2 regions of the Clostridium sp. CM042 genome follow, and region 2 is predicted to be linked to the other one. Evidence: riboswitches for the same ligand, from Rfam matches in the RefSeq annotation. Region 2 holds a riboswitch; the other holds the start of a gene.
What was found. Region 2 has a riboswitch for cobalamin ahead of ACWJJ7_RS09135 (helix-turn-helix domain-containing protein). Riboswitches for the same ligand answer to the same signal wherever they lie in the genome.
Positions count from the first base shown of each region.

Region 1 (5,788 bases), 270 kb from region 2:
GGGGATATAAGCGTTATAAAATATGAATATGGTAATTTATATATTGATGCCATTATTCATAATGCATAGTTAGGAAATTGATCTGAGGTATATTTGTTTCTTGCGGATTACCTTTAAAATTAAAATAAAAATTACTATTTAGGAAAGAGGTGAGCTTTGCAAGGATACGTCTTTGCGAGCAAATAAAATGAGAGAATATTTAAATGACTTTTTACTGTTTTTCCAATTTTTTACACGAATACCTATAAATAAAAGTTTAAACTGTGACAAAGAAAACTTTAGGCGTGGATCCATATTTTTCCCCATGGTAGGATTATTTATAGGGATTGTCCAGTGGATAATTTATTATATATTAATAAAAGTGCTACCGGTAAATATTACAGCAATATTTGTAGTTATTATACCAATAGTTATTACTGGAGGATTACATGTAGATGGACTTGGAGATACCTGTGATGGTTTCTTTTCGTTTAAAGGTGATAAATATAAAATAATAGAAATTATGAAGGATAGCACAGTAGGAACTTACGCTACTATTGCTATAGTATTTGATATGTTAGCACGATATGCAGCGGTCTGCACTATCATAGGAATGAATCTACCACTCATATTAATTGCAACGCCAATAATTGCAAGATTTACCGTTGTTTTTATATCTTTTATTGGGAAAAATGCTAAAGAAACAGGCTCAGGCAATATATTTATTGGAAATATTGACATTACAAGGGTGGTAATTTCAGGTATTATAACTATTGCATTTGGAACTTTATTAATAGGATTTAATAAAAGTATTATATTGATAGTTTCAGCGTTACTTTTAAGTTATTTCTTTAATAAGTTTTGCGAGAGTAAAATTACAGGACTTACGGGAGATAGCTTGGGAGCCAATAATGAATTAGTTGAAATTCTAACTATGATTTTATTTATAGCAATAAATTAAGCTAAATATAGCAATAAATTAAGCTAAATAGGGACGGTTAACAATTATTTATCTTCTTTTTGGTACAAGTTGTTTATGAAAACTTGTACCTTTTTATCGTTGAATTAATTTATTGAACGATTATTTTAATTATTTTTATATTATATATTAGTGAAATGTTTTATTTTGAATGCTTGTCCAAGTTTATTAAATATAAATACATATATCGTATTTTAAATTTTTTTATTTACTACAAGAGATTAATAAATTATTACTAAGCATAACATTTAATAAAATCCATGATAATATTCTCGTATTTTTCTTCTGTTCCAATTAATTCGATGCCAATAGTGCTTAAGCTAGATACTCTAGCCTGTGTAATGTTTCCAAGAGTGCTGGATATATCGCTAGATTTAAAATTACAGAGGCTCCTCATTAGGACAACTGTTAACGCTTTTGCTCGTACAAGATTTCTACTGTACTTCATATAAAGATGAGTCTTTGATACATTCATCTTTGACGCTATAAATTCTATTATATCTTCTGGCTTAAAGTTTCTTACAAGTATCTTTCGTTCAAATTTATACTCTGTTTTTTCATCTTTAAATTCTATTTCTTGTTTTAATTTTTCTCTGTTACAGCGAAAGACAAGATTATAGTAATTTTTTCTTGCACTTTTTAGGTTATTACCAAAAGAACTCATAATAAATCTATAATCAACTAATTTAAAAGAATCATGCCTTTTTCCTAAAAATATGGCTAGACTAGAAAAAGCATATTTTTCAGGACAATTTTTATATTCATCTATATCCGTAGGATTATTGTGTATATATAGAGATAAAGTCTTCAAATATCGTTCATTATTAACTATTTTACCCTTAAACCTATCTTTAAAAAGATGTCCTTCCCTTTTATATTTTTTATTAAAGTACATTGCATAAGAAAAATTTATTCCATGCATTACTTTTGATATATCAGTACCATTAGCATCAATCATTAAATGTGAATGGTTATCCATAAGACAGTAACCGTAGATTTTAAAATTATAGAGAGATTTATACTTCTTTACAAGTGATAAATACTTATTCTTATCCTCATTATCCTTGAATAAATTTATTTCGCTTATACTTTTGCACATAATATGAAATATCGAGTCATCTGTTTTTTCTCTTGCTTTTCGTGGCATTTAAATCACCTTTCCTCATAGAGTTTTATTTGAATTATTGCCTATAAATCGGGACGATATTCATAGGCATAATCTTAAGCTAATATATAAATGATTTAAATAGTTGCTAACCGTCCCTAATTATTTTTTTATTTATTAAATTTAAGTTTACACTCTAAATATTGACAGTAAGGCTTAAATATAATATTATTAGAATTAATAGTAAAATTGAATATAATTTTAGGTGCCTTGAAATAGGTGAAAAGGGAATGTGGTTTAAATCCACAGCAGCCCCCGCTACTGTAATTGATGAAAAACTTTTAAATGCCACTTCGTAAATTAAAAATGAGGAGGGATAATTAAAGGAAGAATCAAAAGCCAGGAGACCTGCCTAAATGATGTTAACAAGCTTTCGGAGGGAAAGAACTATTTAATTATGGATTAATTAAAAAGTAGTCGCTATCGCATGCGTACTATTTTTTTTGTTTTAAAAAGCATTATATGTAAATGTTATGAGGAATTTAGGAAAATATTTAGTAAGGTGGATGAACGAAATGAAGAAGGCAATTTTAATTGTAAGTTTTGGAACAACACATGAAGATGCAAGAAAAGTAACTATCGATGCAATAGAAGAAAAAATAAGACATACTTTTGAAGGGTATGATATAAGAAGAGCATTTACTTCACATATTATTCTTAGAGTGCTTAAAAATAGGGATAATATTCATGTAGATACTCCAGAAGAAGCTTTGGAAAAGTTAAAGACCGAAGGATATAATGAGGTAATTGTTCAGCCTTTGCATGTTATTCCTGGAGTAGAATTTGATTATATAAATAATGTAGTTAATAGATATAAAGAATTTAAAACATTTGAGAATATAGTAATAGGAAGACCGCTTATATGTTTTAAGGGAGAAGAATTAGGCGTGCCAGATGATTACTCAATAATGGTAGACGCTCTCTCAAAGCAATTGCAACCAGAGGATACAGTAATTTTGATGGGTCATGGTACAAACCATATTGCAAATGCAGTATATTGCTGTTTTGAAAGCGTTTTAAGGGATAGAGGATTTAACAATGTTCATGTAGCAACCGTGGAAGGGTATCCAACTTTGGATAGAGTAATACCTAATGTTGCTGCTCAGGGTATTAGCGAAGTCACTTTAATGCCACTACTGCTCGTAGCGGGGGATCATGCCAAGAATGACATGGCGGGAGACACCGAAGACTCCTGGAAGAGTATTTTAGAGGCAAAAGGGTTTAAAGTTAAAATTTATCTGCATGGGTTAGGAGAAAATAGTGACGTTCAAGATATATATATACAGCATATTAATGATGTAATTAATGAAAAGTTTAAGAATGTAGGGAAAACACATAAGGGAAATTAAAATTCTGCGTAAGTTACAAGTAGAAAGGAAGGTATTCAATGATACATGGTGGAGATGTTTATACTAATGGATTACTTGAGGGTCGAGAATTAATAGATTACAGTTCTAATATTAATCCATTAGGGGTTCCGAGTAGCTTCACTGATAACATTAGTGAAGCAGTAGATGCTTTAACAAGATATCCAGATATTCAATATAGGGAGGTGTTGAAAGGATTAAAAGAATATATTAATTGCCCAAAAGAGTATTTTGTTTTAGGAAATGGGGCTGCAGAAATAATTGACTTAGTTATAGCTTGTCATAAAAGTTTACTAATTGTGGTGCCATCGTTTGTAGAGTACGAAATTGATGCTAAAAAGTGGAATTGTAGTATAGAGTATTCTTACTTAAAAGAGAAGATTAATGAGAATACCTTATTAAAGCATGAATATGCTGAACTTTCCTATGATTATGAGGATATTCTTAATAAATTACAGAGTGTAGAAGGTGTGGTTTTAGGTAATCCAAATAATCCCAATGGCAATATCATAAATAAGGCTGAGTTTCAACAAATTCTTGAATATTGTGAGCGTAATGACAAAGTCATAATAATAGATGAGGCTTTTATAGAATTTACTGGAGATTCACAGCATAGTTTCAGTGAAAAAGTTAAAACATACAAATGTTTATTTATAATAAGAGCATTAACCAAATTTTTTGCGATGCCTGGTATAAGATTTGGGTATGGAATAAGTAGTAACGTAGACTTATTAAAAAAAATTAAAGAAAAACAAAACCCCTGGAACATAAACTGTTTTGCAGAAGTCGCTGCACTCCATGTGTTAAAAGATAATGTTTATATTGAAAAAAGCAAAGAGTGGATAAGTGGCGAAAGGCCTAGGTTTATAAGATCACTTGAAAATATTTCATTTATAAATAAAGTCTATTTAACCTATGGAAATTATGTATTATGCAAATTAAAAGGATTAGACGCAGAGACACTTTATAAACTATGTATAGCTCAAGGATTTGTTATAAGAAAAGCAGACAATTTTAGAGGACTAGATAAACAATATGTAAGGCTTGCTATTAAGGATAATGATAGGAATGGAAAAGTGATTCAGTGTTTGAAAAACTTAGAATTGATAGTGAAAACATTGGGGACAGTTAACAACTAATTGCACGTTAGAGGACAGTCCGCAAAAGGATGTGAATATAAATGAAGAGTATAGTCATAGCTTCGAATTCAAGTGGTGGTGGTAAAACCACAGTAACACTCGGAATTATGAAAGCGTTTAAAAATAGGGGATTTGAGATACAAGGGTATAAAGTAGGACCTGATTATATAGACTCAGCTTTTCATACAAAGATAACCGGTAAAGATTCTAGAAATTTGGATTTATATCTTATGGGGGAGGCGGGAGTTAAGGCTAGTTTTTCTAGAGGATGCGGAGACTTGGGAGTAGTTGAAGGCGTAATGGGTTTATATGATGGAAAAGGCATAGATACATCCTATTCTACGTATCACGTGTCAAAGGTTTTAGATTTGCCTATCATACTTGTATTGTCTCCAAAGGCTCAGGTAGCAACCCTTTGTGCAGAAATTAATGGAATAGCGAATTTCAAAGACTCGAATATAAAGGGCATAATACTAAACAACATAACAGAAAATTATTATAAGCTACTTAAGGCAGCAATTAAAGAAAACTGTAACTTGAAGGTGTTAGGCTATCTTCCAAAAGATGAACGATTAAGCTTGGAAAGTAGGCACTTAGGGCTAATTCAAAGCAGTGAATTAGAGGATCTAGATGAGAAAATTGAAATCTGTGCCAAGTTATTAGAAAAGCATTTGGATATGGATCTATTATTAGAACAATTTAAAGAAAGTGAAAGGTATGTAGATGATTTCCATGTGGAGAATAAGGGGAAAAGGATAGCTGTAGCTTATGACAAGGCCTTTAGTTTTTATTATAAAGAAAACTTAGAGCTTCTAGAGGAAATGGGACAAGTTATATATTTTAGTCCAATTAAAGATAAGAAGATACCTAGCAATATTGATTTTCTTTATATAGGTGGAGGGTACCCTGAGGTTTTTATAAAGGAGCTATCTGAAAATACATCAATGCTTGGCAGTATAAAAAAAGCTCTTGATAATGGGCTGCACTGTTATGCTGAATGTGGAGGATTAATGTACCTTACTGAGGGAGAAAAACTGCAAGGCAAAGAAGAAATATCACATAATACCGTTGGCTTTTTTAAGGGGTATTACACCTTAACAAAAAAACTTCAGAACTTTGGGTATGCAGAAATAAAGGTAGAGGTAGAAAATAAGATTTT
Region 1 is NZ_CM143646.1:1,659,999-1,665,786, reverse strand. Features, by position in the region: gene cobC (alpha-ribazole phosphatase) at 1-69, shown strand, start outside; gene cobS (adenosylcobinamide-GDP ribazoletransferase) at 188-940, shown strand; gene ACWJJ7_RS07870 (transposase) at 1,194-2,105, opposite strand; cobalamin riboswitch at 2,309-2,493, shown strand; gene ACWJJ7_RS07865 (sirohydrochlorin cobaltochelatase) at 2,639-3,472, shown strand; gene ACWJJ7_RS07860 (pyridoxal phosphate-dependent aminotransferase) at 3,511-4,629, shown strand; gene ACWJJ7_RS07855 (cobyrinate a,c-diamide synthase) at 4,671-5,788, shown strand, end outside.
Region 1: it holds a riboswitch for cobalamin, as region 2 does, so the genes downstream of both, ACWJJ7_RS07865 (sirohydrochlorin cobaltochelatase) here and ACWJJ7_RS09135 (helix-turn-helix domain-containing protein) in region 2, are expected to answer to the same signal.

Region 2 (5,788 bases):
TTTACCACCTTTGGATTTATTTGCACCTCTAATAAACTCTACTTGTTCGCAAGGTCCACTAAACTGCTTTAATTCTATAGGCTCTAATGTTATTTGTCCCATCAAATCTATTTGTGTACATGAATTTATTGATACCATTCTATCGTTTTGGCTTATAACATATGGATCATTTACATAATCAACAGATAACATATCTATCATTGGGTTATTATTAGCAAAATTATATAGTTTCTTTGTTCCCATTAAAAATGCAGCCACTATTTTATTTTTATGAATAGTTTTTCTCTTGTTATTTATAACTCCAGCTTCTACAAGTTCTACTACTCCATCCGATATCATCCCTGAATGTATGCCTAAATCCTTTTTATCCTTTAAATTTAAAAGAACAGCATCTGGTATAGCACCTATTCCAAGTTGTAATGTCGATCCATCCTCTATAATTAATGAGCAGTTTCTTCCTATTTCATTTTCTACGTCTCCTATTTCACCTTTTTTTAGTTCCATAACTTTATAATCGGCCTCTACCATGTAGTCTATATCTTTAACATGTATAAAATTATCTCCTAAAACTCTTGGCATCTTCTTATTAACTTCTGCTATAACAATATCTGCACACTCTGCAGCTACTTTAGTGTATGCACTTGAAACTCCGAAGCTACAAAAATTATGTTCATCAGGCTCCGAAACTTGGATTATAGCTACATTGACCTTTAAATACTCTTCTCTGAATAATCTTGGCATTTCCGAAAAAAAGCAAGTTATTAAATCTCCTCTAACACTATTTAAAGCTTCCCTCGCATATGTTCCTTTTCCCATACCTACCATGTGAATTATTTCTACTTCTCCGTACCTTTCCTTATTTTCAGTCATAGCACCTATAACTAATTTAGGTTCTCCAACTGCGTGACCAACAATTACCCTATCCCCAACTTTTATTTTTTCTGAAGCTTCTTTAGCAGTAACTACCTTTTCTTTATATCTCTCTTGCCACTCCATGATATTCCACTCCTTGCAATTATCAATTTTATTACCTTTCTCTGTAAAATAATTATAAATTTCCCCCACAAAAAATTAAGCCCTTTAGCATTTATGCTAAAGGACTTGACAACAATACTAACTATATTTGTAAAAAACACAAAATATAAAATGCATTTCCATACAAATATGCGTCACACCCCCTATCACTCGTAGCGTTCTTGGTGCATTAATAAAGGCAGGTCTTCTGACTTTGGATCATAGTCGCTTTAATCCTTCCCAACAAAATTGTCAGTGGTATAATTTAAAGCTTCTCACCATTACAGCGGCGGGACCGTTCAGGATTTTCACCTGATTCCCTTTTAAATGAGATGCAAAACATCTCATACCTTTATATGCTATATCAAATTACTTTCTTTTAAACGTTTCTTTTAATCTCTTCCATAAAACCTTTTTTAATTGAGCTTTATTTATAACAGAGTTTTTATTAAATTCTTTCATAATAACCCTATCGGCTTCTCTATTTCCCGTTATATTTACAATAAATTCTTTGCCTAAGTTTTTGTACATATTCATAATAATTCCCCCTTCAAACTCTAAATATTATTAACTTAATTTTAGAATTTGAGGCGGTTCTGGGAAACATCCATATGCACCAGCTCTTTTTAAATTTAAATACATAGTACTGAATAAATCATCTAATGAAAATTTCTTTAACTTATTTATTTTACCCATATTTATAACACCTCCCAACATCCACGTGAGTAATCAGTATTGTTACTTATGGCAGGTCTCCTGACTTAGTATCATTACAATTCGCATCCTTCCCATTTTATAAATAGTGGATATATAAGCGAATTTGCTCCTCATTACAGTGACGGGTTCGTACAAGATTTTCACTTGTTTCCCTTTTAATTTTAAGATACAACTTTAAAACCATAAATCGTTTATTTAATTTTCAATATAAACATGATGATACATCAATCATAAGTTATGCTTGTTATTCCTTTTGCCTTAAGCTTCTAACTTATTTTTTCATAATTAAATCATCACCTGCGGTGCTAAAATGTCGTTAAAACTCTATACCCTCTCTAGATGGTACTCCTTCATTAAAATAATGCTTAATGTCCTTCATCTCAGTTACAAGGTTTGCTTTATCTATTATAGCTTTAGGTACATCTCTTCCTGTTAAAATCAACTCTATATTATCAGGTTTATTATCCATTAATTCTAGTAGTTGTTCTTCACTTATTAGTTGGTTGTTCAATGCTCCCATTACCTCATCCATAATAAGTATGTCGCATTTTTCTTCTTTTAATGCTTCCTTGCAAAATTCATAACCCTTTTGTACTTCTTCTTTTAATTCATTTTTTTCCTCTGCATTTAATGTCCAAAAAAACCCTCTTTTTTTCTCAAACCTAAATATATTAAAAAATGGAGCCAGTTTTTTTGCACTTTCAATTTCACCAGTTTTACTTCCCTTTAAAAACTGTACCATAAATACAGTATATCCATTTCCTGCTGCACGTACAGCTAGTCCTACAGCTGCAGTTGTTTTCCCCTTGCCATTCCCCGTATAAATTTGAACATATCCATTTTTTAATTTTCCCATTATATTCATATCTCCTTGTTTCAGCATATGCATACATATACTTTATTATCTCAGGGTTATATTATATTTTTTTATTTTATATTGCAGGTCTTGTCTTGAAATACTTAGCTCTCTTGATGTTCTGCTAACATTATTTTCGTTTTTATTCAGTGTTTTTTCAATAATTTCCTTTTCAATATTAGCCATATAACTAACCAACTCGAATTTTTCTTCTATATTTACCACCATATTTTGAAAACACCTCCCTATCTCTCGTAGAGTTAACTGTGTATAATTATAGAAAGGTATTCTGGCTTAAGTCTCATTGCCCTTAAAACCTTCCCAGTTTCCCAGTGGTATTTTTTATAAGGACTCCTCTTTTACAGCGGCGGGACCGCGCAGGATTTCCACCTGTCTTCCCTTTTAAACCAAAGCAATTAATACTTTAATTACCCATAATTATAATATTAAATCAATAAATGATACTTTCATCCCAATTATATGAAAAAGCATTATTCAATTTTATTCCCCTGATTTTCTTTTTTAGTTCTCTCTACGAATCTTCCCAGGAAAAAGAATAGAACACCGACTCCAATACCTGTCTGTAGACAAAAGAGTAAACTCTCAATTTCGCCTGGTAATTCTCCGCCAACCCAAGTTTCCATAACCGGTTCAAACCAAGGCTTATACTCAGTACCTGTAATCTCGGAAACTACTTTACTTCCTGCATCATCTGAGCCACCGAATTCAGCACCCTTTAATGCGAATAATGGTATAATGGCAATTAATGCAGCAATAATTAATAAAATGATAACCTTTTTTTTCGTCTTTACCATTAATTTTCGCCTCCCTTTAGGAATCCAAGTTCTGTTAATTCGGATTTTGCATATGTTTCAAGACCCATAATGATGACAACGGTGAGAATACCCTCGATAATTGCCAGTGGAAGCTGTGTCGGTGCAAATACTGCAAGGAACTTGACTACAGATGCTGCGATACCACCGTTCGCAGACGGATACGCAAGTGCAAGTTCAAAACTTGTTACACAATAGGTTAATAAGTCACCGATTGATGCTGCCAGAAAAATACCTACATATTTATTGACTTTGAGCTTCTGGCATGATTTGTAGATTACATAAGTAATAAGCGGTCCTGCAATAGCCATAGAAAACGTATTAGCACCAAGAGTGGTCAGTCCGCCATGAGCAAGCAAAATTGACTGGAAAAGTAGTACAATGATCCCCAGTATGCTGACTGCCATTGGTCCGAATAAGATTGCACCAAGTCCAGTACCCGTCATATGTGAGCAACTTCCTGTTACTGACGGAATCTTTAAAGATGAAAGCACGAAAATGAATGCGCCTGACATAGCAAGAATAGTGATGGATTTACGGTTCTTTGCTAATGTTTTCTTAATTGATAAGTAACCTGCTACTAAGAATGGAACGCATATAACACCCCATATAATACAGGATTTTGGTGGAAGGTACCCTTCCATGATGTGCATTGCATTAGCTGCCGGGGCTACCCCGAAAATTAATGCGAAAGCAATCGCAATAAAGACAATTTTCTTTTCTTTCTGATTCATTCTTTTCCTCCTCTATTGTTTTTAATTTATATTAATCTAAGCTAAAACGCCTAGAAAATCCAACTATTTTTCAAACATTTCCTTGAACTCTTGCGTACTTTTCGGATAGGCTTTAGTATCTTCCAACAGATGTTTTTCTACAAGTAATTCATAGATTTCCAGCACGGTTGGCTGTTTTAGATTTGCCTGTTTCAAAATTTCTGTGTTTTGAAAAATCTCTAAAGGTGTTCCATCAGCGATAATTTTCCCTTGGCAGAATACAAGGATTCGCTTAGCCCATCGGTATGCGAAATCTACATCATGGGTGGAAATGAGCATTGTCTTGCCCTCTGAACCAAGCTTGGCCAAAACTTCTTCTAACATCAGTGCATTTAAAGGGTCCAGTGATGCAGTCGGTTCATCAAAGATAATGATTTCTGGTTTCATAGCAATGATGCCCGCAATGGTGACGCGCTTCTTTTCACCGCCACTCAAATAGTGTGGCGGACGATCCTTGAAATCTGATATGTTCATGTATGCTAGTGATTCCTCAACTCGCTTGAGTACTTCCTCTTTTGGAAGCTTTAAATTCATCGGCCCGAATCCAACTTCTGCCCTAACTGTAGATGCGATTATTTGATTGTCCGCATCTTGAAATACAATTCCGATATTTTTTCGAAGTCCTTTTAAATTCTTTTTATTAACGATAGTACCCCGGTAAATTATTTTTCCCTGTTCAGGTGTAAATACACCGTTTATGTTCAAGAAAAATGTAGATTTTCCAGATCCATTGGAACCAATGACGGCGATTTTCTCACCTTCATAGATATCCACACTTACGCCGTCCAATGCAGACTTGCCATTTCCGTAGACGTAGTATAGATCTTCGACCTTTAATATTGATTTCCCCATAATAGCTCCTTTCTATCTTGTAACGCCCCATATCAGAATCAAAAAAATTATAAATGCTACTGCAGAGGCTATCTGTATTGTCTCTACCTTTTTATCTTCATCCAAAAATATAAGATCTCCATCATAGCCTCTAGCCTCCATGGCATCATAATAAGCGTTTGCCTTTTTCAACGAAATAACCAGCATATTGCTTGCAATGCTTCCAAATGTATAGCAGGAAGTTTTAAAATCACAGTAGCCCTGACGGGATTCTGCAGAATTTTTCATTTTAGTATAGACATCCATTAAAATGAAAATGTAACGATAAATGAGGTTCATCAGCTCTACAATAATCTTTGGCACATGTGCCTTTCGAAGCACATAGATAATCTCGGAAGATGGAGTCGACAGTGTCATCATCTGTAGGGCACTGATAGCTGCAAAAACCTTCAGAATCAAAAATGCCACTTCCTTAAGCTTTGCCTGGGAAGTAAACACATAGCAGAAGCCAAGATACATGTTATACTGCCCCATCGGCTGCTTTGAAAAATCAATAGCAATTGTAAAAGTGCCAAGGAGGATAAAGATGATTGGAATCGCCAGTATTGACAAGTATTCGTTTACTGGAAGCTCTCCTTTTACAATAGTCAGGTAGGCCATTGCAATAATGACCACAACGGATACATAGGGGTTTTCCAACACAATACAAAGAATCAGTATCGCAGCAGAAAGAGATACTTTAAAAGTAGCATTCCAGTGTCTGA
Region 2 is NZ_CM143646.1:1,931,912-1,937,699, forward strand. Features, by position in the region: gene ACWJJ7_RS09115 (acetyl-CoA hydrolase/transferase family protein) at 1-996, opposite strand, end outside; cobalamin riboswitch at 1,196-1,383, opposite strand; gene ACWJJ7_RS09120 (hypothetical protein) at 1,384-1,551, opposite strand; gene ACWJJ7_RS09125 (hypothetical protein) at 1,582-1,710, opposite strand; cobalamin riboswitch at 1,744-1,931, opposite strand; gene ACWJJ7_RS09130 (cob(I)yrinic acid a,c-diamide adenosyltransferase) at 2,048-2,587, opposite strand; gene ACWJJ7_RS09135 (helix-turn-helix domain-containing protein) at 2,633-2,815, opposite strand; cobalamin riboswitch at 2,850-3,038, opposite strand; gene ACWJJ7_RS09140 (energy-coupling factor ABC transporter substrate-binding protein) at 3,079-3,402, opposite strand; gene ACWJJ7_RS09145 (energy-coupling factor ABC transporter permease) at 3,402-4,154, opposite strand; gene ACWJJ7_RS09150 (energy-coupling factor ABC transporter ATP-binding protein) at 4,218-5,045, opposite strand; gene cbiQ (cobalt ECF transporter T component CbiQ) at 5,058-5,788, opposite strand, start outside.